Regions from separate parts of the Clostridium isatidis genome, predicted to be linked through region 3. Evidence: predicted binding sites of a transcription regulator. Region 3 holds the regulator's gene; each other region holds the start of a gene.
What was found. Region 3 encodes NrdR, which represses ribonucleotide reductase genes. Its sites were predicted from a motif close to CACNANATNTNGTG; they were not measured.
Positions count from the first base shown of each region.

Region 1: the regulator NrdR is predicted to act here: its motif matches at 5,596-5,609, upstream of nrdD (anaerobic ribonucleoside-triphosphate reductase).
Region 2: the regulator NrdR is predicted to act here: its motif matches at 4,960-4,973, upstream of nrdD (anaerobic ribonucleoside-triphosphate reductase).

Region 1 covers NZ_CP016786.1:628,695-635,969, forward strand. The annotation lists gene BEN51_RS02975 (sensor histidine kinase) at 1-553, shown strand, start outside; gene BEN51_RS02980 (response regulator transcription factor) at 563-1,198, shown strand; gene BEN51_RS02985 (ABC transporter ATP-binding protein) at 1,289-2,224, shown strand; gene BEN51_RS02990 (ABC transporter permease) at 2,235-3,392, shown strand; gene BEN51_RS02995 (ABC transporter permease) at 3,367-4,512, shown strand; gene BEN51_RS03000 (VOC family protein) at 4,660-5,043, shown strand; gene BEN51_RS03005 (cupin domain-containing protein) at 5,052-5,528, shown strand; gene nrdD (anaerobic ribonucleoside-triphosphate reductase) at 5,806-7,275, shown strand, end outside.
Region 2 covers NZ_CP016786.1:101,056-108,330, forward strand. The annotation lists gene BEN51_RS13960 (DUF7922 domain-containing protein) at 1-931, shown strand, start outside; gene BEN51_RS00455 (hypothetical protein) at 1,029-1,478, shown strand; gene BEN51_RS00460 (YhfM domain-containing protein) at 1,605-2,411, shown strand; gene BEN51_RS00465 (Mrp/NBP35 family ATP-binding protein) at 2,424-3,248, shown strand; gene BEN51_RS00470 (ferredoxin) at 3,320-3,508, shown strand; gene BEN51_RS00475 (hypothetical protein) at 3,577-3,777, opposite strand; gene BEN51_RS00480 (DegV family protein) at 3,849-4,694, opposite strand; gene nrdD (anaerobic ribonucleoside-triphosphate reductase) at 4,991-7,108, shown strand.
Region 3 covers NZ_CP016786.1:1,214,715-1,221,989, forward strand. The annotation lists gene BEN51_RS05775 (HAMP domain-containing sensor histidine kinase) at 1-1,625, opposite strand, end outside; gene BEN51_RS05780 (winged helix-turn-helix domain-containing protein) at 1,628-2,329, opposite strand; gene pgeF (peptidoglycan editing factor PgeF) at 2,343-3,077, opposite strand; gene nrdR (transcriptional regulator NrdR) at 3,232-3,693, opposite strand; gene BEN51_RS05795 (YlmC/YmxH family sporulation protein) at 3,760-4,083, opposite strand; gene sigG (RNA polymerase sporulation sigma factor SigG) at 4,131-4,904, opposite strand; gene sigE (RNA polymerase sporulation sigma factor SigE) at 4,985-5,692, opposite strand; gene BEN51_RS05810 (sigma-E processing peptidase SpoIIGA) at 5,701-6,498, opposite strand; gene ftsZ (cell division protein FtsZ) at 6,697-7,275, opposite strand, start outside.

The sequences.
Region 1 (7,275 bases), 590 kb from region 3:
AAGGCTTCATGATAAAATTGGACATACTATATCAGGAACCCTTCTTCAACTTGAAGCGGCTAAAATTATTTTTGATGTTGATCCGAAAAAATCAATTTCAATTTTAGATTCATGTATCAATAATTTAAGGGAAGGCATGGATGATATTAGGGCTGTTCTAAGAAATATTAGGCCAAAGGAAGAGGAATTAGGAATTAATAGAATAAAGAAAATTTTGGATGAAAAAATAAAAGGTACTAATATAAAGGGAAAAGTAAAATATGAAGGTGATTTAGAGAAAATTTCTTTTAAAATATGGCTGCTTTTTATTCAAGTAACAACAGAAATTACAACAAATTCTATTAAATATTCTAATTGTGATTTAATTGCTATAAATCTTGAGGTTTTAAAAAAGTTTATTAAGTTAGAAATAAAAGATAATGGAATAGGATGCCAAAATATAAAAAATGGAATTGGAATCAGTTCGATAGAGGAAAGAGTAGAAAATTTAGGAGGAAAACTTATTTTAAATGGAGATGAAGGTTTTTCTGTTATAATTTTAATACCATATTAAGGAGGAGAAATGAAAATAAAATTAATATTAGCTGATGATGATGTTTTAATAAGAGAAAGTTTAAAGATAATTTTATCAATGGACAAAGAATTAGAGATTGTTGAAGTATTTAAAAATGGTAAAGAAGCTATAGACTTTTTGCTTAAAAATAATATAGATATAGCTGTATTAGATGTAAGAATGCCTTTAATTAACGGTGTTACTGCAACAGCTGAAATATGCAAAAGAACAAATACAAAGGTAATTATATTAACAACTTTTGATGAAGATGATTATATAAAAGAAGCAATTAAAAATGGAGCTAAAGGATATATATTAAAAAATACTCCTCCACAAAAGATAATTGAAACAATAAAAATGGTTTATGAAGGAAATGCAGTATTACAGGATGCGGTATTAACAAAATTAAGTGAAAATATAAAGATGAAAGCTGAAAGTAAAAATAAAATCGATAAAGAAAAGTTTACTGAAAGAGAATTGGAAATAATGAAGTTAATTGCAGAGGGTTTAAGTAACAAAGAAATTTCTAAGAAGCTATTTATTTCAGAAGGAACAGTAAAAAATTATATAACTTCAATTTTTCAAAAAACAGGTTTAACTCATAGAACACAAATTGCAATTTATTATTTAAAAGGAGAAATATGACTTTTGTCATGATAAAAAATGACCTTTGCTAGATTTTTTAGCAAAGTTTTTTTTATATAATAACATCAAGATAATAAAAGGAGGATTTTTATGAAGGCAGTAGAGATAAGAGGTCTGGTTAAAAAATATCAAGATACTTTGGCTGTTAATAATATAAACTTAGATATTGAGGAAGGAGAAATATATGGACTGTTAGGTCCTAATGGTGCAGGTAAGAGTACAACTATAAGTTTAATATGTTCATTATTACACCCTACTTCAGGAACTATCAAAGTATTAGGAGAGGATATAAGAAAAAATATTATAAAAACTAAAAGAAAAATAGGACTGGTTCCTCAAGTTATTTCTGTATATTCAGATTTTACAGCTTATGAGAATATTAAGTTCTTTGGTGAATTATACGGATTAAGAGGAAGGGAATTAAAAGATAGTATTGAAGAAGCTTTAGAATTTACTGGGCTTTTAGAGTTTAGAGATAAAAAAGCAAAAGAATTTTCAGGTGGAATGTTAAGAAGATTAAATATTGCCTGTGCAATCATCCATCATCCTAGATTATTGATAATGGATGAACCAACAGTAGGAGTAGATCCTCAATCTAGAAATCACATTCTTCAATCAGTTAAGAATTTAAATAAAAAAGGGGTAACAATAATATATTCAAGTCACTATATGGAAGAAGTTGAACAATTATGCAGCAGGATTGCCATTATTGATAAAGGAACTATAGTAGTTGAGGGAACTAAAGAAGAATTAATAGATATGGTAAGTGATAAAAGAACTTTAAAAATAGGAGTTGATGATATCTTTAAAATAAATACAAATACTTTAAAAAATATTGAAGGGGTTATAAGTGTATCTATACAAGAAAATGACTTATTGATTACTTCTTCAAAGGAAGTAAATAATCTTGATAAGATAATTAAGAAAGTATCTGAAGAGAATATTAAAATTACTAATTTAGATTTTAAAGAAATAACTCTTGAGACAGTATTTTTATCCTTAACAGGTAAGAAATTAAGAGATTAGGAGGGAAAATATGATTCCTATAATAAAAGCTACAATATTAGAATGTACAAGGGATAGAAAGAATCTTATGTTTATGGTTTTTTTTCCGCTTTTTTTAATAGCTCTTCTAGGTTCAGTATTAACAGCAATCTTTAGTCAAGGAAATGATAATCTATTAACAGAAGAAACTTATATATATTATGTACTAGAAGATTCAGGTAAGGCAAAAGAAATTTTAGATATATTTATCAATAATCTAGAAAAGGAAAAAGAAATAAAGCTAATATTTAAGAAAATAGAAGATTTAGAAACAGGTAAAACTAAGGTACAGGTAAATAAAGATATCTTGCTTCATTTCAAAGGAGATACAATTAATGTTTATTCAAATGATGAAGATTTAATAAAATCCTCTTACATTTATGGAATATTAAGTGGACTTTCTAATAGGCTTAACTCAACTATGGAAGTTTATAAAATAAACCCTATAAAAGCTTCAGAGATTATTAACAGAGAGGATAAAAATTATATTGAAGAAGAAAAAGTAAAAGTTTCAGAAAGTCCTAGCGCCATGAATTATTATGGAGTTGCTGAAATAGGTCTTATGATTTTTTACTTTATAAATTATCCCCTTGCTACAATTAAACATCAAAGAAAGTATAGTTTAAAAAATAGGATATCCTTATCAGGAATATCTACTTTTAAATATTATTTATCATTATTTATAGCTTTTTTCTTATTTTCTTTTTCATGTGTCACTATAACTTATTTATTATCTAAATTTATATTGAATATTAACTATGGAAGTAATCCTATAATTTTTCTGTTAGCAGTGATGCCATTTCTTATTATAGTAAATGGAATTGGAATAATAATACCAGCAATATTTAAGGAAGAAGAAATATCAGGATCAATAATAAGTAATATTATAATACCAGCTTTGACTTTCTTAGGTGGTGGATATGTTGCTTTAGGAGATGATATAGGAGGAATGTTTAATATTATTACAAATATTTCTCCATTAAGATGGTTTAATAAAAGTTTATTTAGATATATTTATTCTGGAGATTTTTCTATATTAAGACTATGGCTTATAATAGGAGTAGTTTTCTTAATAGTATTTATTTTAGTAATCTCCATTATTGGTAGAAGGAGTGATAAAATATATGAAAAATATCCTAGTATTAATTAAAAATAATTTAAGAATTTCTATAGTTAAAAATCCTGTAGGATTTCTTGTATCTCTTTTAGCTCCTGTACTAATTTTTTATATTATGATGTCTTTATTAAATTTTAATTCTGGCTATATTAAAGTTGGCCTAGTTGATAAGGATAATTCTAAAACGAGTAAAAATTTAGTAGAATTTATTAAGAATTACGAAGGCTTTACAATTCAAAATATAAACCAAGATAATATTAATAACTTATTTGCTGAAGGTAATATTGATCTAGTAATAGAAATAGATAGTAGTTTTGAAGAAAATTTAATAAATGGACTAGTAAAAGGAGTAAAAATTACGTCTTTAGAAAATAGAGATACTGGGAAAGCAATAATAGTCCTTCTTAATCAAGAGATAACTAATCTAAAGAATTTAACTTTAGCAGCAGAAGGAAATAAAGAAGCTTATCATCTGGCTTTAGATAATTATAATGATAATTCCTATATCAAATTGCAAAGAAAGAATTTAAATGATTTATATGGGGATTATACTTATAGTCAGATTTTTGCTGGTTTCATAGTTATGTTTATGCTCATTAGAGGGATGGTAACTTCCTCAAGAGTATTCATGGAAAAGAAGGAAAATGTATATAATAGAATTTTTATGGCTCCAGTTAAAACTTATGAATATTATTTAGCAGATGCAATAAGCGGATATGTTATTGTATTAATACAAGTTATACTAGGAGTTTTGGGAATAAAGCTGCTTAAAATAAATATGGGGTTTGGATATTTAGAATTAATTATTATTTTATCTATTTTTGGATTAGTTTCAATTAGCCTTGGTATTTTGTGCAGGTCCTTTTCTAAAAATCATAATGAAGCATCAAATATTTTTAATTTCTTTCATATGATTTTTATTATGATTGGTGGTGCTTTTGTTCCTTTGGATATTATGCCGCCTATAATTGAAAAAATATCATATTTTACACCAGTAAGATGGGTAATTGAAGCTATTATTTCGATGCAGCAGGGAGCATCTTTGGTAGAAATTTATAAATATCTAGCTATAATATTGTTATTTGCAGTAACGTTCTTTATTATAGGAACGTATAACACTTCAAAGGAAGAAAAGAAAACAATAATAAATTAGAAGAGAGCAAGTGCTCTCTTTTTATGTTAAATTTATATAATTATAAATATATTCATGTATTTCAAAGATATCAAATAAATACTTAATAAATGTGTAAATATAAGATACAATAAAGATGAGAAATTAATTAATAAAGGAGTGATAAATATGATAAATAAAATAGGAAAAATAACTATTTATGTTGAAAATCAAGAAAAAGCAAAGGAATTCTGGACAGAAAAAGTTGGTTTTGTTGTTAAAGCTGAAAATCCAATGGGACCAAATATGACTTGGTTAGAGGTTGGACCAAGTGAAGATGAATTTACAACTTTTGTTTTATATGAAAAGAAGCTGATGAAAGCTCAAAATCCAGATATTAATACTGGTCATCCTTCAGTTTTACTAAGCACAAATAATATAGATGAAACTTATAATAAACTAAAAGAAAAGAATGTTAAAGTTGATGAGCTTATGAAGATGCCTTATGGTTCAATATTCACCTTCTATGATCAAGATGGAAATCAATATTTAGTGAGAGAGGATAGATATTAATAATTGATATGAAGACTGCAGAGTATTATATAGAGAAATTAGGATTAGAAAATCATATTGAGGGTGGATATTTTAAGCAAAGCTATTTAGCAGAGGATGAAGCTAAAGAAAATAAAAAACTATACAGTAGTATATATTTTTTATTAAAAAGTGGAGAAGTTTCAAATTTTCATAGGTTAAAGTCTGATGAATTATGGTATTATCATGATGGAGAAGCTCTTACAATTTATATTATTGATGAAAAGGGAAAATTAGTTGAAAAAAAATTAGGACTTAATATAGAAGAGGGAGAAGTTCCTCAAATATTAGTCGAAAAGGGTTCTATTTTTGGTTCTGCGACGAATAAAGAAGGGTTTTCTTTAGTTGGTTGCATGGTTGCCCCAGCTTTTACATATGAAGATTTTGAATTATTTGGGAGAAAGGAATTATTAGAATTATATCCTGATTATAAGGATATTATTATAAAGCTAACTAGGGATAATTAATTATATATTTTTATAAATAAGACAGTATTTTATGGGATTTGGCTAAAGGATACTGTCTTTATTTTTATACTATATATTGTATTGTGTGAAATTCTAATGCAATATATATAGGAAAATTTTATTAATTATAGTGAAAAATCATAGTAAATAGAGAAAAAAGGAATTGTATAGAATTGTTTAAGGAAAATGAGATTTTTATAAAATGCAGTGCATTATTTTTTAGTGTATAATTTACTACGATATTAGAAAAATTTATATTGGGGGAATAAATTTGGGAATGAAAGTTATTAAAAGAGATGGTAGCCTGGTAGAGTTTGATAAAAGAAAAATAAAAGAAGCAATTTTAAAAGCTATGAAGTATGGAAGCGGAATATTTTTGGAAGATATAGCAATTAATATTTCTAACGATGCAGAAAAATATTTTAGAAATAATGAAGAAATTCCAACTATACATAAAATTGAATCTTATGTTTATGATAGGTTAGTTTATTACGGTCAAGCAGTAACTGCAAAAGCTTACGAGGGCTATAGAGCTGTTCAAGAATTTAAAAGAAATACAAATACGACAGATGAAAGTATTTTAAATCTTTTAAATAAGACTAATGAAGATGTTATGAAAGAAAATTCTAATAAGAACTCAGTTATAGCAGCAACTCAAAGGGATCTTATTGCAGGGGAAGTGTCAAAGGATATTTCCAGAAGGAGATTAATACCTGCGCATATAGTACAAGCTCATGATGAAGGGGCAATACATTGGCATGATATGGATTATACTTTATCTAACATTTTTAATTGCTGTTTAATAAATTTAGAGGATATGTTAAACAATGGAACGGTGATAAATGATAAACTTGTAGAATCACCAAAATCTTTTAGTACTGCCTGTACTGTAACTACCCAAATAATGGCACAGGTTGCTAGTAATCAATATGGTGGTCAAAGTATTACAATAAAACATTTAGCAAAGTTCTTAAAAATTACAGAAGAAAAGTATTATAAAATATTTAAAGATAAAAATATGGATGATGAACTAGCTAGATCCTTAGCAAAGGATATGAAATTAAAAGAATTAAAGGATGGAGTTCAAACAATAAGATATCAACTATCTACCTTACAGACAACCAATGGACAATCTCCTTTTAGTACAATTTATTTAGAAATAGAAGAAGGTCATCCTTATGAAGAGGAAATGGCCTTAATCTGCGAAGAAATGATAAAGCAAAGGTTAGAAGGAATGAAAAACTATAGGGGGCAAGAAATAGGAGAAGCTTTTCCTAAATTAGTATACCTTTTAGATGAGCATAACTGTTTAGAAGGTGGAAAATATGATTATATAACAAAACTTGCAGCCCAATGTACTGCTAAAAGGCTGGTTCCTGATTATCAATCTGCTAAAATTATGAGAAAGAATTATGAAGGAAATACTTTTCCGCCAATGGGATGTAGATCTCATTTAAGTCCTTGGAAAGATAGTGATGGAAATTATAAGTGGTATGGAAGATTTAATCAAGGAGTCGTTTCATTAAATTTACCTCAAATTGGTATTATTGCTAAAGGTAATATAGATTTATTCTGGGAGATATTAGATCAAAGACTTGAACTTTGTAAAGAAGCACTTTTAATAAGACATAATATGTTACTTGGAACTACTTCTGATGTATCCCCAATTCATTGGCAACATGGAGCAATTGCTAGACTTAAGAAAGGTGAAAAGATAGATGAACTTCTTAAAAATGGTTATTCAACC
Region 2 (7,275 bases), 1.1 Mb from region 3:
AGGAGGAACAGCAGTTGATACAAATCAAGATGGAGTTGTAGATACTGTATGCATACCATATGAAACAATGGTTGATATGATGGGGACAACAGGAACAGCTATGAATGGATCAACTATGAATGGAGCAGTTCCTTTTGGAACATTGAATTCTATGCCAAATATTAATATGCAAAATGGACAAACAACTCTGCCATATGGATATATTCATAGAGTAGAAAATGAGTCGGATAATCCATTTAATAGCAATAATTATGAAAATCCATTTGCTTCAACAGAAAATATAGATACTCCTTTCTATGATAGACGAAAAGATCCATTTGATGATAAATTCTATAATGAAAATCCATTTGTAAATAATAATAGAAGTGATAATTTTGCTGATGTAGGAATTAAAGAAGATAATGATTATATAAGTACAATCAATAGAACAAGAATTGCTAGCACTAAAAAAACTACAAGTAAATTTGATGAATATGAAAATCAAATAGAAGAATTATCTAGTAATTTTAAAATTAGAGGAAGCGTTGGAGAATATTTTGAAACAATTGCAAGAGGATTTGAACTGGTTAAGGATTATCCTAGAGAAATAAAATATTGCAAATGGTATGAAGTTCCTGTAGGTGATTTAAATGACTTGTGCAATATGTCAAATTACAATAGATATACAGTAGCTTATTATCCAATGCTAAATTACTATCCATATATAAGAAAATATAAGAGATTTTTATTAGGTTATAAATGCGATAAGGATGGAAATTTAAAATATATTGTTTATGGAATACCAGGAAGAAAAAATATAGAAGATCAGCCATATGAAGGTAAGACAGGCTTTGTAACCTGGGTTAAGGATAAACAAAGAGATGGAATGGGATATTGGCTAATGTTCTATGATTTTAGAAATTCAATAGTTGTTGTTCCTATGGAACAATAATAAAAAAATGTACTTAAAGTCCTGATGAGTATAAGTGAATAAAAAGATATTTTTTTTAATATCCCTTCTGTCATTTCTTATGCTTATTATCCTAGGTATGAGTAATATATTTATTGAGGATATAAGAGAAGTTGCAATTTCCAATAACAATATAGATAGTTTTAATTACCATGTGCTTGGAGAAGGGAGTTATAAAGTTTTATTACCGGAAGATTGGATTGTTGAAGAAAATTATTCTAATTTTGATAAAGAACTAGATGTGGATTTCAGCAATAAGCAAAATATAGAAGGTAATATTATAATTTTAGAAGGGGATTTAGAAGAAGCTATTAAGCTTATGCTTAATGAAGAGACTGGAGAAATGCTTAGAAATTCTAATGAAGATTGGAATATAGTAGAGCTTAATAAAGACAACTATATAAATAAGTATTATATTAAGCAGTACTCAGAGGGAAAAGTTTTAATTATCAAATATTCTTACAAAAAGGGAAAAGTAAAAAACAGTATGAAGGTAGTATTTGATAAGATATCAAATAGCTTTCAATAAAAATATAATAAGTTTGCTATAAAACAAGTAAAGTATTATAATTTATTTATAGTTAGGAAAAGCTAATGCTTATCCTAACTATATTTTCTATATACATTAACTTTTTAGTAGAGGGGAAAGATATAATTGAAAAAAATAATAAAGATAATGAGTACCATAATGTTAATAATGTTATCTTTAAATTTAAAATCCTGTGAAACAAAAAAGGATAATTACTTTGATTACTTAAAAAATAGTAATGTAGAGCTTATAAGTATTCAAAATGTTAGAGATAAATCTTTTAAATTCTTAATGACTGATAAAAAAGCAATAAATAATATGTCAGATTTATTATCTAAAGCTGAAGTTAGTGAAACTAAATCAGATTTAGATCCAGATTACATATTTCAAATAAAAATTGGAGATAAAATAGAAGAATATAATTATATTGTTGGTGACTATAACGGAAATTTTTATAATGATGAAAGAATTTTTACAATGCCAAAAAGGTTAGATGAGGCAATAATGCAAAATCTTTCAATTATAAGAAAACCAAGAGATTTTGAATATATATATTACAATACAATTCTAGATACAATAAAATTAAATAAAGAACAATTAACAGATAAAAAGGTTGGAATAGATATATATCAGGATATAGATTGTTTAAAATATATATTATCAAGTGAATTAAAAGAATTTATTAATAATGCAAAAGAAATTCTTCCTAATGTTGAATTGGTAGAGAAAGATACGAGTAATTTTGATGTTGTAATAGGTATAAAAAATAGAGGACATAGTACAACTGTTTATAAAAGCAATATAAAGATTGAGAATAAAATAGATAAGTCTGAAGATAACTATTATGTAATTGGGGAATATGAATTTAATGAATGGGATTACAAGGTATATCACGAGAAGGAAGTTCCTAGGGAGATAAAGAATAAGTGGTAGGAGGAAATAATTATGGCAAATAATATAACATTTATAGGTAAGGGCAAGCCTAATCCAAAGCATTTTGGAAAAACAATGCCTAAGTATGGACAAATAAAGAATACAATAGGAATAATTAGCGGTAAAGGCGGCGTTGGAAAGTCAACAGTAACAGGAATATTAGCTAGTACATTAAGTAAAAAGGGTTATAAAGTTGGTGTATTAGATGCAGATATAACAGGACCATCAATGCCAAGATTTTTTGGAGTAAATGGTAAAAGAGCAGGAATTGAACCAATAGATCAAGAAAACTTTAAATATGATCCTGTTATATCTGAGGGAAATGTAAAGATAATGTCAATGAATCTTATGATGCCTAAGGAAGATGAACCTGTTATTTGGAGAGGACCAGTAGTTACAAGCGTTTTAACACAATTATTTACAGATACTAAGTGGGGAGAATTAGATTATTTATTAATAGATATGCCTCCTGGAACATCAGACATAACCTTAACTGTTATGCAAAGTTTTCCAATAGATGAACTTATAGTTGTTTCTACTCCTCAAGATATGGTTTCAATGATAGTTAAAAAAGTAGTGAATATGGCAAAAAAGATGAATGTTCCGATAAGGGGAGTTATAGAAAATATGTCTTATATAAATTGCCCAGGATGTGATACAAAAATTAGAGTTTTTAGCAAAAAGTCTGCAGAAGAACATTCAGTTAATTTAGGTGTACCTTTACTAGGCGAATTACCTATTAATGTAGATTTAACAGAAGCTCTTGAAGAAGGAAGAGCTGAAGAGTATGTTAGAGATAATGATTTATATTCATTAATCTTTGAAGCATTATATTAATATATTACATATAAAAAATAAAAATAGGGAAATAATATTACTGGATTTTATAAAAGAAAGGGTGATATATTATGATAGCTAAAGTAGATCAAGATACATGTATTGGATGCGGATTATGTCCTACAATATGTGAAGATGTTTTTGAAATGGGAGATGAGGGAAAAGCTCAGGTAAAAGTGGATGTAGTTCCTGAAGGATCAGAAGATGCTGCAAAGGAAGCAGAAGAAAGTTGTCCTGTAAATGCAATAGAAGTTGAATAATAAAAGAAAAAGTGGATGATTAAATCCACTTTTTTTATTTTAAATAAATATTCCATTGTATATATAAATTAAATAAAGTCAGTAAGATTATTATGATAAACTTTAGGTCTATTACTAGTATTACAATTTAATTCACTTGTATTAATTTTGACCACAGAACCAATAGTTAAATAATCATTGACTTTATTAATGGGAACTTTAATTACAGTATCATCTTCTAATATGACAGAAGCTTCAAAATAATCATAATCAATAATTTTTCCCTTCAAAATAACACCACCTAATAATTAGTTAATGTTATTTTGTGCAATTAAATTATTTTAATACAAAAAGATAATTATTAATTTATTTGTTGTATAGCCAAACCAAGCAAGCCAGGACCAGCATGTACGCCTAAAGCTGGACTTATTTGAGATATATTTAAATCAATAATATTCTTTAAATTTTTAAGTGATTCCATAAATTTTTTAGCTTCTTCAAGAGCTCCCCCGTGAAGAACCCACACTTTACATTTACCTTTTTCTAATTCTTCCTTTAGTATGTCTGTTAATTTTGAAATAGATTGCTTTCTTCCTCTGGCTTTGCAAACAGAATAATATATTCCATTTTCATCTACTGTAATAATAGGCTTTAAATTTAACATTTGCCCAATCATTCCAGATACTTTTCCAATTCTTCCACCCTTAATAAGGTAATCTAGTGTACTAAGAGTAAAGTAGCCAGTAATTTTACTTCTTATAATAGGAATTTCCTTAATTATTTCCTCGAAGCTTCTTCCTTCTTTTATTAACTTAGCGGTTTCTAAGGCAACTATTCCTTCTGGCATTGCCAATATTTTTGTATCAAAAACAAAAGAAGTCAGCTTTGGATGATCTTCTAACAATAATCTAATAGAGTTATGAGTACCGGATAATCCACTAGATATAGTTATTGCTATAACATGAGTATATTCTTCTTTTTCTAAAGTATTTAAAATTTCTTCTATATCTTCAGCGCTAGGTAGAGAAGTTTTGGGAACTTCCTTATCTAAATTAGAATAAACCTCATCTGCTGATATCTCTAATATATCTTTATATTCGCCTGTTGAATAGGAAATTCTTAAGGGTAGTAATTTAATATTATATTCTTTCATTTCTTCAAGAGATAAATCGCAGGCGCTATCAACTAATAGTGCTATTTTTTGCATAATAATCCTCCCCGGATATAAATTTATATATTTTAATTTATGCTTAAACATTTACATTATTTAAACCAATTATATCATAACAGTCAAGTATAGCAATAGTAATAGATATTTATAAAAGCAAATTAATATTGTCAATATTAGATATTATTAAAAAAAACTGATTAAAGGTTAAAAATACCATTTATTCATATGAAATCTATGGAAATCTAATTAAGCTATATTTGATGAGAATATTTTTAAATAGTATAATAAATACTAATAACGATACAATATATTGTGTGATGGAGGAATGGTTAATGCTATATGTAGTGAAGAGGGATGGCAGAGAGGTTACCTTTGATGCATTAAAGATATCAAGGGCAATTAAGAGAGCAGCTGATGATGTTAAATCTAGCTTAAAAGAAAGTGAATTATTAGAAGTAGTAGGTAAGGTTCTTTCTTATATAGAACAATCTGAAAAAACTAAGATAACAGTAGAGGAAATTCAGAATTTAATAGAAAAGGCATTATTAGAAAGTGGTTATAATGATATACAAAGGGTTTATTCAAACTATAGAAGAGAAAGAACAAAAATAAGAGAAATAAAATCTGATTTAATGAAGGCTATTAAAAAGATAGGGATAGAAACAGATAGAGATAATGCAAATGTTGGGAATAATTTTAGTTCAAAGCTTTTAAGAATAGCATCTGAATCTAATAAGTGGCATAATTTAGCTGCTATGCCTAAGCATCTAGCGAAAGCTCATGAAAATGGAGATTTATACTACCATGATTTAGACAGTTATAACCTTACAATAAACTGTTTGCACATACCAACAGGAGAGGTATTACAAAGAGGCTTTAATACTGGATATGGAACTATTAATTCTCCTAAGAGAATAGAAACAGCAGCAGAATTATCTTGTATTTTGCTTCAATCATCTCAAAATGATATGTTTGGAGGTCAATCTCATCCTAATTTTGATAATGATTTAGGTGAATTTATAGAACCAACTAGGGAAGAAATAAGAAAAGAATTAATAGAACTTGGGATAAATGAAGAAAAGATTGAAGGATTAGTTGAAAAGAAATTAAGAAAAAGAGTTCATCAAGCAATGCAGGGAATTGTATATAATTTAAATACAATGCATTCAAGAGCAGGGTCACAAGTGCCATTTAGTTCAGTAAATTTAGGAATACCAGCCTCTGATGATGCTGCCTTAGTATGCGAAATATTCCTCCTTGAATATGAAAAAGGACTTGGAAAGGGAGAACAGCCAATATTCCCCAATATAATCTTTAGAGTAAAAGAAGGAGTTAATAGGGAACCGTCAGATAAATATTATTATTTATTTAAATTAGCTGCTAGAGTTGCTGCAAAGAGAATGAACCCTACATTTATGAATATAGATGCAGATTTTAATAAGGAATATTATGATAAGGGATATTTACCTGCAACAATGGGGTGTAGAAGTTATGTTATGAGTAATATAAATGGTGAGCCGGGTTGTGAAGGTAGGGGAAATATAGCCCCAGTAACAATTAATCTGCCTAGAATAGGAATTCAGGCAAAAGGAAATCTTAAAGAATTCTATAGAATATTAGATAAAAGATTAGAATTAGCTAAGGAATCTCTTCTTCATAGATATGATGTGCTAAAGAATCTAAAAGTTAAGGATCTTCCTTTTGTAGCAGGTCAAGGGTTGTTAAGGGGTTCAGAGGGATTATCTAAAGAAGATTCAATAGAACCTATATTAAAACAAGGAACATGGGGAATAGGTTTTATAGGACTTGCAGAAACTCTTGTAGCGTTAACAGGTTACCATCATGGAGAAAATACCGCTTCTAGAGAACTTGGATTTGAAATTGTGTCTCACATACGAAGTTTTGTAGATAAGGCTAAAAGTGAAACTAAACTTAATTGGAGTTGTTATGCAACACCAGCAGAAGGTCTTTCAGGCAAATTTATTGTAAAGGATAAAAAGATATTTGGTATTATAAAGGGAGTAACAGATAAGGATTATTATACTAATAGCTATCATATCCCAGTTAATTTTCCGATATCAATAAAGGAAAAAATAGATATAGAAAGTCCTTATCATAAATTATGTAATGCAGGACATATAAGTTATATAGAAGTTGATGATTATCCATCAGCAGATGTTATTATGGATATTATAGATTATGCTTATAAAAATACTAATATAAGCTATATAGGTATTAATTTTCATATAAGGTACTGCAAGGATTGTGGAACATATTTAGATAGCAGTTCTAGAAAGTGTAAAAGTTGTGGAAGTGAAAATATTCAAGGGGTATCAAGAGTAACTGGATATCTAGCTTTAGATGAAAGATTTGGACCAGGAAAATACGAGGAAAGAGCTGATAGACTTACTCATAGTGAAGTTAAGAGAAATAATTATAAACTAGTGTAATAGGTTTAGTTTATATTTTTTAAAAAAGTTATTAGTAGAGTAATAAAAAAGGAGAAATTCTTTAAGGGATTTCTTCTTTTTTTGTTTGGAAATTAAAGGAATTAGCAATGCAATGTTTTTAAAAATTCTTGCAAAAAATAATGCTAAACAGAAAAAAATAGGGAAAT
Region 3 (7,275 bases):
AATATTTCACCATTAAACATCTTTACAATATGTTTTACTATCGCTAAGCCTAAACCAGTTCCTTTTTTAGCTCTAGATTTATCCACTACATAAAATCTTTCAAATATCCTTGATACTTCATCTTGTGGTATTCCAACACCCTGATCTTCTACTTCAATAAAAACATGCTCCTTTTCATCATAAGTTCTAATTGTTATATTCTTCTCGGCTTCAGAGTATTTTATTGCATTTTCTACTAAATTTAATATCATTTGAAAAAACTTATCGCTGTCTCCTAAAAGATATTTACTTCCTTCATCAACAAAATTAATAATAATATTCTTTTTTATTGCTTGAGGAGTAACCATATTAATCACATCTTCTATAACTTCAGCTATATTAAACTTTTCCTCATTCATCTTATTATTATTTTCTATATTTGATAGTATAAGTATATCATTAATTAAATTACCCAGCCTTTCTGCTTCTTTATCTATTATATCTAAAAACTTATTTTTAGTATCACTGTCTTCAACGAAGCGTAAGGTTTCAGAAAATCCCTTAATTGATGTTAAAGGTGTTTTTAATTCATGGGATACATTAGCAACAAATTCACTTCTCATATTTTCTAATCTTTTTAAATCTGTAATATCTTGCAAAGTCATTACAGTGCCTATAGGAATATTTTTATAATTTATAATTTTTGCCTTCTTGACTCTAATAATTTTTTCTACAGGATGTAATATTTTAATTTCTTTTGCCTCAATACTATTCTTACTCTTAATAAATTCATTTATATCATAATCTAAAATACATTGAGATAAATTTTTACCTAATATGTCATCCCTTAATGCAAAGATAGTCTTAGCATATTGATTAGCTAGAATTATATTAAATTTATTATCTACTGCAATAACACCGCTCTCCATGCTTTCTAGAATTGCTTCAAGTTTATTATTTTTATCCATTGAATCTTTTATTTCTGTCTGCAATTGATCTGACATTTCATTAAATGTTCTTGCTAAGGAACCTATTTCATCATTGCTATAAATTTTTACTCGTTTACTATAATCTCCAGAAGCAATTTTATTGGTCACATCTTCCATTTCCTTTATTGGATCAATTATTGACTTTATTAATCCTTTTGAAATTTGAATAGAGAAAATTATTACTAAAATAATAATTATAATATAGTATTTTAAGTAACCCTTTGTTATTTCTTTTAATCCTCCGATAGAAATAGATGATCTAATAATTGTATTATCATTGATTTTAGTTGAATAATAAACATAACTTCTACCTTCTTTTTTATTAAAGGCAATTGTATTTCCTTGCCCTTTATTAAAAGCATTTACTACATCTTCACTTTCTAAATAATTTACATCTTCTATTTTTACAGTATCGAAAAGAGAATTTCCTAGAGTATTTATAATAGTAAATCTAACTTTATCATCAAATATTTCTATATCATCAATTACTTCTTTATTTATATCTAAAGATTTTATTACGATATTATTATAAGTAGATAATATTTCTTTTTTATTGCTTATATCCCTAATATTTAGTAATACAAAGAAACAACTTGTTATTAAAACAAGGGCTATTACTACTGTTATCAATGTGGATGTTAATATTTTTTTCTTCATTTTTATATATTAGGATTAAACCTATATCCTACTCCTCTTATAGTTTCTATATACTTAGGATTTTTATCATCAGTTTCAATTTTTTTTCTTAAATATCTTATATGAACATCCACTGTTCTTGTTTCTCCTATATATTCATAGCCCCAAATCTTATCTAAAAGTGTTTCTCTTGTAAGAATTTTCCCTTTATTTTTTACTAATATCTCTAAAAGCTCAAATTCCTTTAAAGTTAAGTCTATATTATTATCTAATACTTTAACTTCCCTGCTTTTAAAGTTTATAGAAAAAGTATCTGTAATAAAGCTTTCTTCATCGTTATCTGAAACTTTGCCTGATCTTCTTAAAACTGCTTTAATTCTTGCCAGTAACTCTCTAATAGAAAAAGGTTTAGTTATATAATCATCTGCTCCCAATTCAAGACCTAGTATTTTATCTAATTCCTCTCCCTTGGCTGTTAACATTATTATTGATATATTTTTTGTTTCTTTATTATTTCTAATTTCTTTGCATACATCGAAGCCATCTTTTCCCGGAATCATTAGATCTAGTAAAATTAAAGTTGGTTTTTCTTTATTTGCAATTTTAATAGCATCTATTCCATTATTAGCTATTAATACTTGATAATTTGAGTTTTCTAAGTTATATCTTATTAATTCCAAGATGTGCTCTTCATCATCTACCACTAAAATCTTTTCTTTTGCCATAAAATACTCCTTTCTATTTTATAAAAGCAAAGGAAAATAACCTGCCATAGGTTCCTTCAGACCTTCTATAAGAAAATAACTTAATATCTTTTTGACAGTGAGTACATAATTCAAGGGAATATATATTTTCCTCTTTTATACCAGTTTCTCTAAGATCTTTTAGGATACATTCTTCCATACTAAGATTTCTATTCTTAAAAAGCTTTTCTTCTTTAATTTTTGTTTTGTTTAAGAATTTTATTTTTAATTCTTCTGAAACTTCATAACAACATTGCCTAATATGAGGCCCTATAAATACTTTAGTTTTTTTTATATCTATATCATAATTTTTTTTCATTTTTTCTATAGCATTTTTTGCAATAGAATCAAATGTTCCTCTCCATCCACTATGTATTGCAGCTATTGCTCCTTTTTCTTCATTAATTATTATTATAGGAACACAATCAGCAGTAAATACTCCAATTGCTATATTTTTTTCATCTGTTATTATTCCATCACCTTCATTATCATTTATTTCATCGCCATTATCATACTTAAAAACCTTATCACTATGAACTTGTTTCAAATAAATTATATCTTTTAAATCAAATTTTTCTTTTATACTATAAAGATTATTTATTCCTTCTTCTGTACTTCTATTAAAACTTCTACCTTTTTCTGCTGTAGAAAATACTATACATATTTTCCCTACTTCATATAATAAAAAATCTTCAATATTATTAAAATTTTTTGGTGTTAATTTATTCATAAGTCACCTCATAATTTTTATATATTTAATATAATCTTAACATTTTATATTATCAATTTCTATTTTTATATGCTTTTTTTAACCTAAATTTAACCAAAAAGGTGCAGTTGCAAAAAGGAAGATATTAAATAATCTTCTTCTTGCGACTACACCTTTAATTATTATTTTTTGACATTAAATTTTTAATTTCTTCTAAAAATGTATTAATATCTTTAAATTCCCTATAAACAGAGGCAAATCTTACATAAGAAATTTCATCTATATCTTTCAATTTATCTATTACCATTTCTCCAATTTGTTTAGATTCTATTTCTGTTATCATCCTATTTGATATTTCTTTTTCAATTTCTTCTGCAATCTCCTCTATTTGTTTTCTTGATACTGGTCTTTTTTGACAAGCTATAATAATACCATTTATAATTTTTTGTTTGTCAAAATTTTCTCTAGTTGAATCTCTTTTTACTACCAATATTGGAATATCTTCAACCTTTTCATAAGTTGTATATCTTTTCCCACAAGCTAAACATTCTCTTCTTCTTCTAATAGTTTTATTTTCATCAGTGGATCTTGAATCAACTACCTTACTCTCTTCATGTAAACAAAAGGGACATCTCAAATTTATCAACGCCTTTCAAAATTATATAACTTACGCCCTTATTATACAAGTTTTTCTATATTTTTTCTAGATATTAAAATTCAAATTCTCCACTTCAGAACTATCTATTAGTATAATTTCCATTCCTGCTTTAATAACCTTTTCCCAAGGTATTTCTATATCCTCTTCTTTACTAAACCATCCTTTTTGTAACCCCGGAAGTAATATGGAAACAACCTTACTATTTTCAATATCAACAACAATATCTTTTATATAGCCGAGTTTAGTCCCCGTTTTAATATCTATTACTTCCATAGTCCTCAAGGCATTTAATGAATGTAAAAATAATTCATTTTCCTTTTCTTCTGTAGATACATTTTCTTCTAATTTAAAATTATCAAAAAAGCCCATAAAATCCCCCCATAAATTATTTAACTTAAAAGAGCTCCTTGAGAGCCCTATACATATTTTCTCATATGCTTTAACGCTGTTTTCTCTAGTCTTGATACTTGAGCTTGTGAAATTCCAATTTCATCTGCAACTTCCATTTGTGTTTTTCCATTAAAAAATCTTAAAGTTAATATTAGTTTTTCCCTATCATTTAATTTTTTCATAGCTTCCTTTATTGAAATATTTTCAAGCCAATTTTCATCACTATTTTTTGAATCACTTATTTGGTCCATTACATATATAGCATCTCCACCATCATGATATATTGGTTCAAATAATGATACCGTATCTTGTATTGCATCTAAAGCAAAAACTACCTCTTCTCTAGGAATATTTAATTCTTCAGCAATTTGTGATATAGTAGGTTCTTTATTATTTTCTTTTACCAACCTGTCTCTTACTAACAAAGCTTTATATGCAATATCCCTTAAGGATCTACTCACTCTAATTGAATTATTATCTCTTAAATATCTTCTTATCTCTCCAATTATCATTGGAACTGCATAAGTAGAAAACTTAACATTTTGTTCTAAATCAAAATTATCTATAGCTTTCATTAATCCTATGCATCCTACTTGAAATAAATCATCTACATTTTCGCCTCTGTTATTAAATCTTTGAATAACACTCAAAACAAGTCTTAAATTTCCCTGAATAAAGGTTTCTCTAGCTTTTTTATCTCCGTTTCTTGTTTTGATAAGTAATTCTCTTTTTTCTTTTTCTTTTATTATTGGTAACTTTGATGTATTTACTCCACATATTTCTACCTTGTTAATCATCAGCTTATCAACTCCTTAGGAAGTAATAACATACTGCATTAAAAAGTATCCCCGAGAGTTAAAGCTTTTATACTAAAGACAAACTAAATCATTTTATTGATTTCTTTTTTTAATCTATTAATTATTTTTTTCTCTAATCTTGAAATATATGATTGGCTTATTCCAAGCATATCTGCAACTTCCTTTTGAGTTTTTTCCCTTGTCCCATTTAAGCCAAATCTAAGTTTTACTATTTCCTTTTCTCTATCATTCAAATTTTTCAATGCTAAAAATAATAATTCCTTATCCACCTCATCTTCAATTAAATTGTAAACAATATCATTATCTGTACCTAATATATCTGAAAGTAAAAGCTCATTTCCATCCCAATCTATGTTTAAAGGCTCATAAAAGGATATTTCAGCTTTAATTTTACTGTTTCTTCTTAAATACATAAGTATTTCATTTTCAATACATCTTGAAGCATAAGTTGCTAATTTTATTTTTTTATCTGGATTAAAAGTATTTACTGCCTTAATAAGACCAATGGTTCCTACCGAAATTAAGTCTTCTACACCAATTCCTGTATTTTCGAATTTTCTTGCTATATAAACAACTAATCTTAGATTTCTTTCTATTAATATATCTCTAATCGCTTCATCTCCATCCTTGAGTTTTTTTACTAATTCATCTTCTTCTTCTTTTTTTAATGGTGGTGGAAGAGCATCACTTCCTCCAACATAATAAATTTCACCTTTTATTATTCCTAATTTTTGTAAAATACGATTTAATAAAATTCTTATACTTATCATAACATCACCTATATAACCCCTCTTGATAATAATGCATTAAATTCATTTTCCTTACTTAACTTAGTTTTTGAGGCACAAATTATAGCCTCTACATTAACCCATTCACTATTTTTCCCTCGTATCCTAATCTTTTTACTTTTAAAGCCTTGTAAACTTCCTTTTTCTGTAATTGTATTATAATTGATATAATATTTTTCATTTTTATCTATTTTTAATGATTTAATTAAATCATTTTCAATAATTATACAAGGTAAATTTGTAACAGGCTCCCTTAACCCATTTCCTGTATCTAAAAGTCCTTTTAAATAAATTACATTATCCTCGTCCCTTATTTCAATTTCATAAATAAAATTCTTTATTAAAGATCTTTCTTTTATTAAATCTATCAGCCTATTTAATATTATATAAAGTACCATTACAGCAATTATTAAATATTTAATAGTAAAATTTCTAATTTGGAAGTTTTGAAATAAACTATATTGATTATTCATTAAAGAAAAAGAAAAACTTAACCCGCTTAATGTAAAAGATACTATAAAAAATACAGAAACCATTCTTATAATATTCTTTAACATTATCTTATTTTGACATATTATTACCATTATAAATACCATAAGTACTTTTACTATCATTGAATATAGAAAACTAATTTCTGAAAATATTACTAAAGTATATAATGCTCCTATTAGAGCTGCTATATATATTTTTCTATTATATTCATATCTTAGTAACTTCATAGTTACTAAAAGTAAGAATAAATTTATAATAAAATTTTCAATAATAAGTATATCTATGTAAACTATCAAATGCTCCCCTCCCTTAAAACTAATTATAAACTCTGTCCCTTTAAAATTTTGTCACAAAAATGTTCCTTATTATAATTTTTAATCTATTATTTGCTACATATAATTACAGTTAATTTATAAATATAATAAAAAACAACATATTAATAATAAAACTATTAATATGTTGCAAAAAAAAGACTGCCTTTAGGCAGTCCATAATCATTTTCTTGATCTTAAAAAACTTGGAATATTTACACTATCGGTTTCAAAATCTAGTAGAGGATCAACTCTTCTTTTTGGCTCATTTATTTCAGCTTCTCTATTAATAGCTTGCTCTTTATGAACTCTTTTATCAAATACTGGTTCTTCCTTTATTACTCCATTATTATCCCCTTCAAATCCTGTAGCAATAACAGTTATTCTTATTTCATCTGATAGTGTTTCATCAATAACAGCACCAAAAATAATGCTTGCATCTGGGTCAGCAGCTTCTCTTACAATATCTGCTGCTTCATAAACTTCAATTGCTCCTAAATCTACCCCACCAGTGAAGTTAATAATTACACCAGTAGCTCCATCGATTGAAGTTTCTAATAAAGGTGATGAAATTGCTTGTTTTACGGCTTCTTGTGCTTTATTATCTCCTTTTGCAATTCCAACTCCCATATGTGCTAAACCTTTATTTAACATAACAGTTTCTATATCTGCAAAGTCAGCATTTACTACACCAGGAATGGTAATAAGGTCTGAAATCGCTTGTACACCTTGTCTTAATACATCATCAGCTAATTTAAAAGA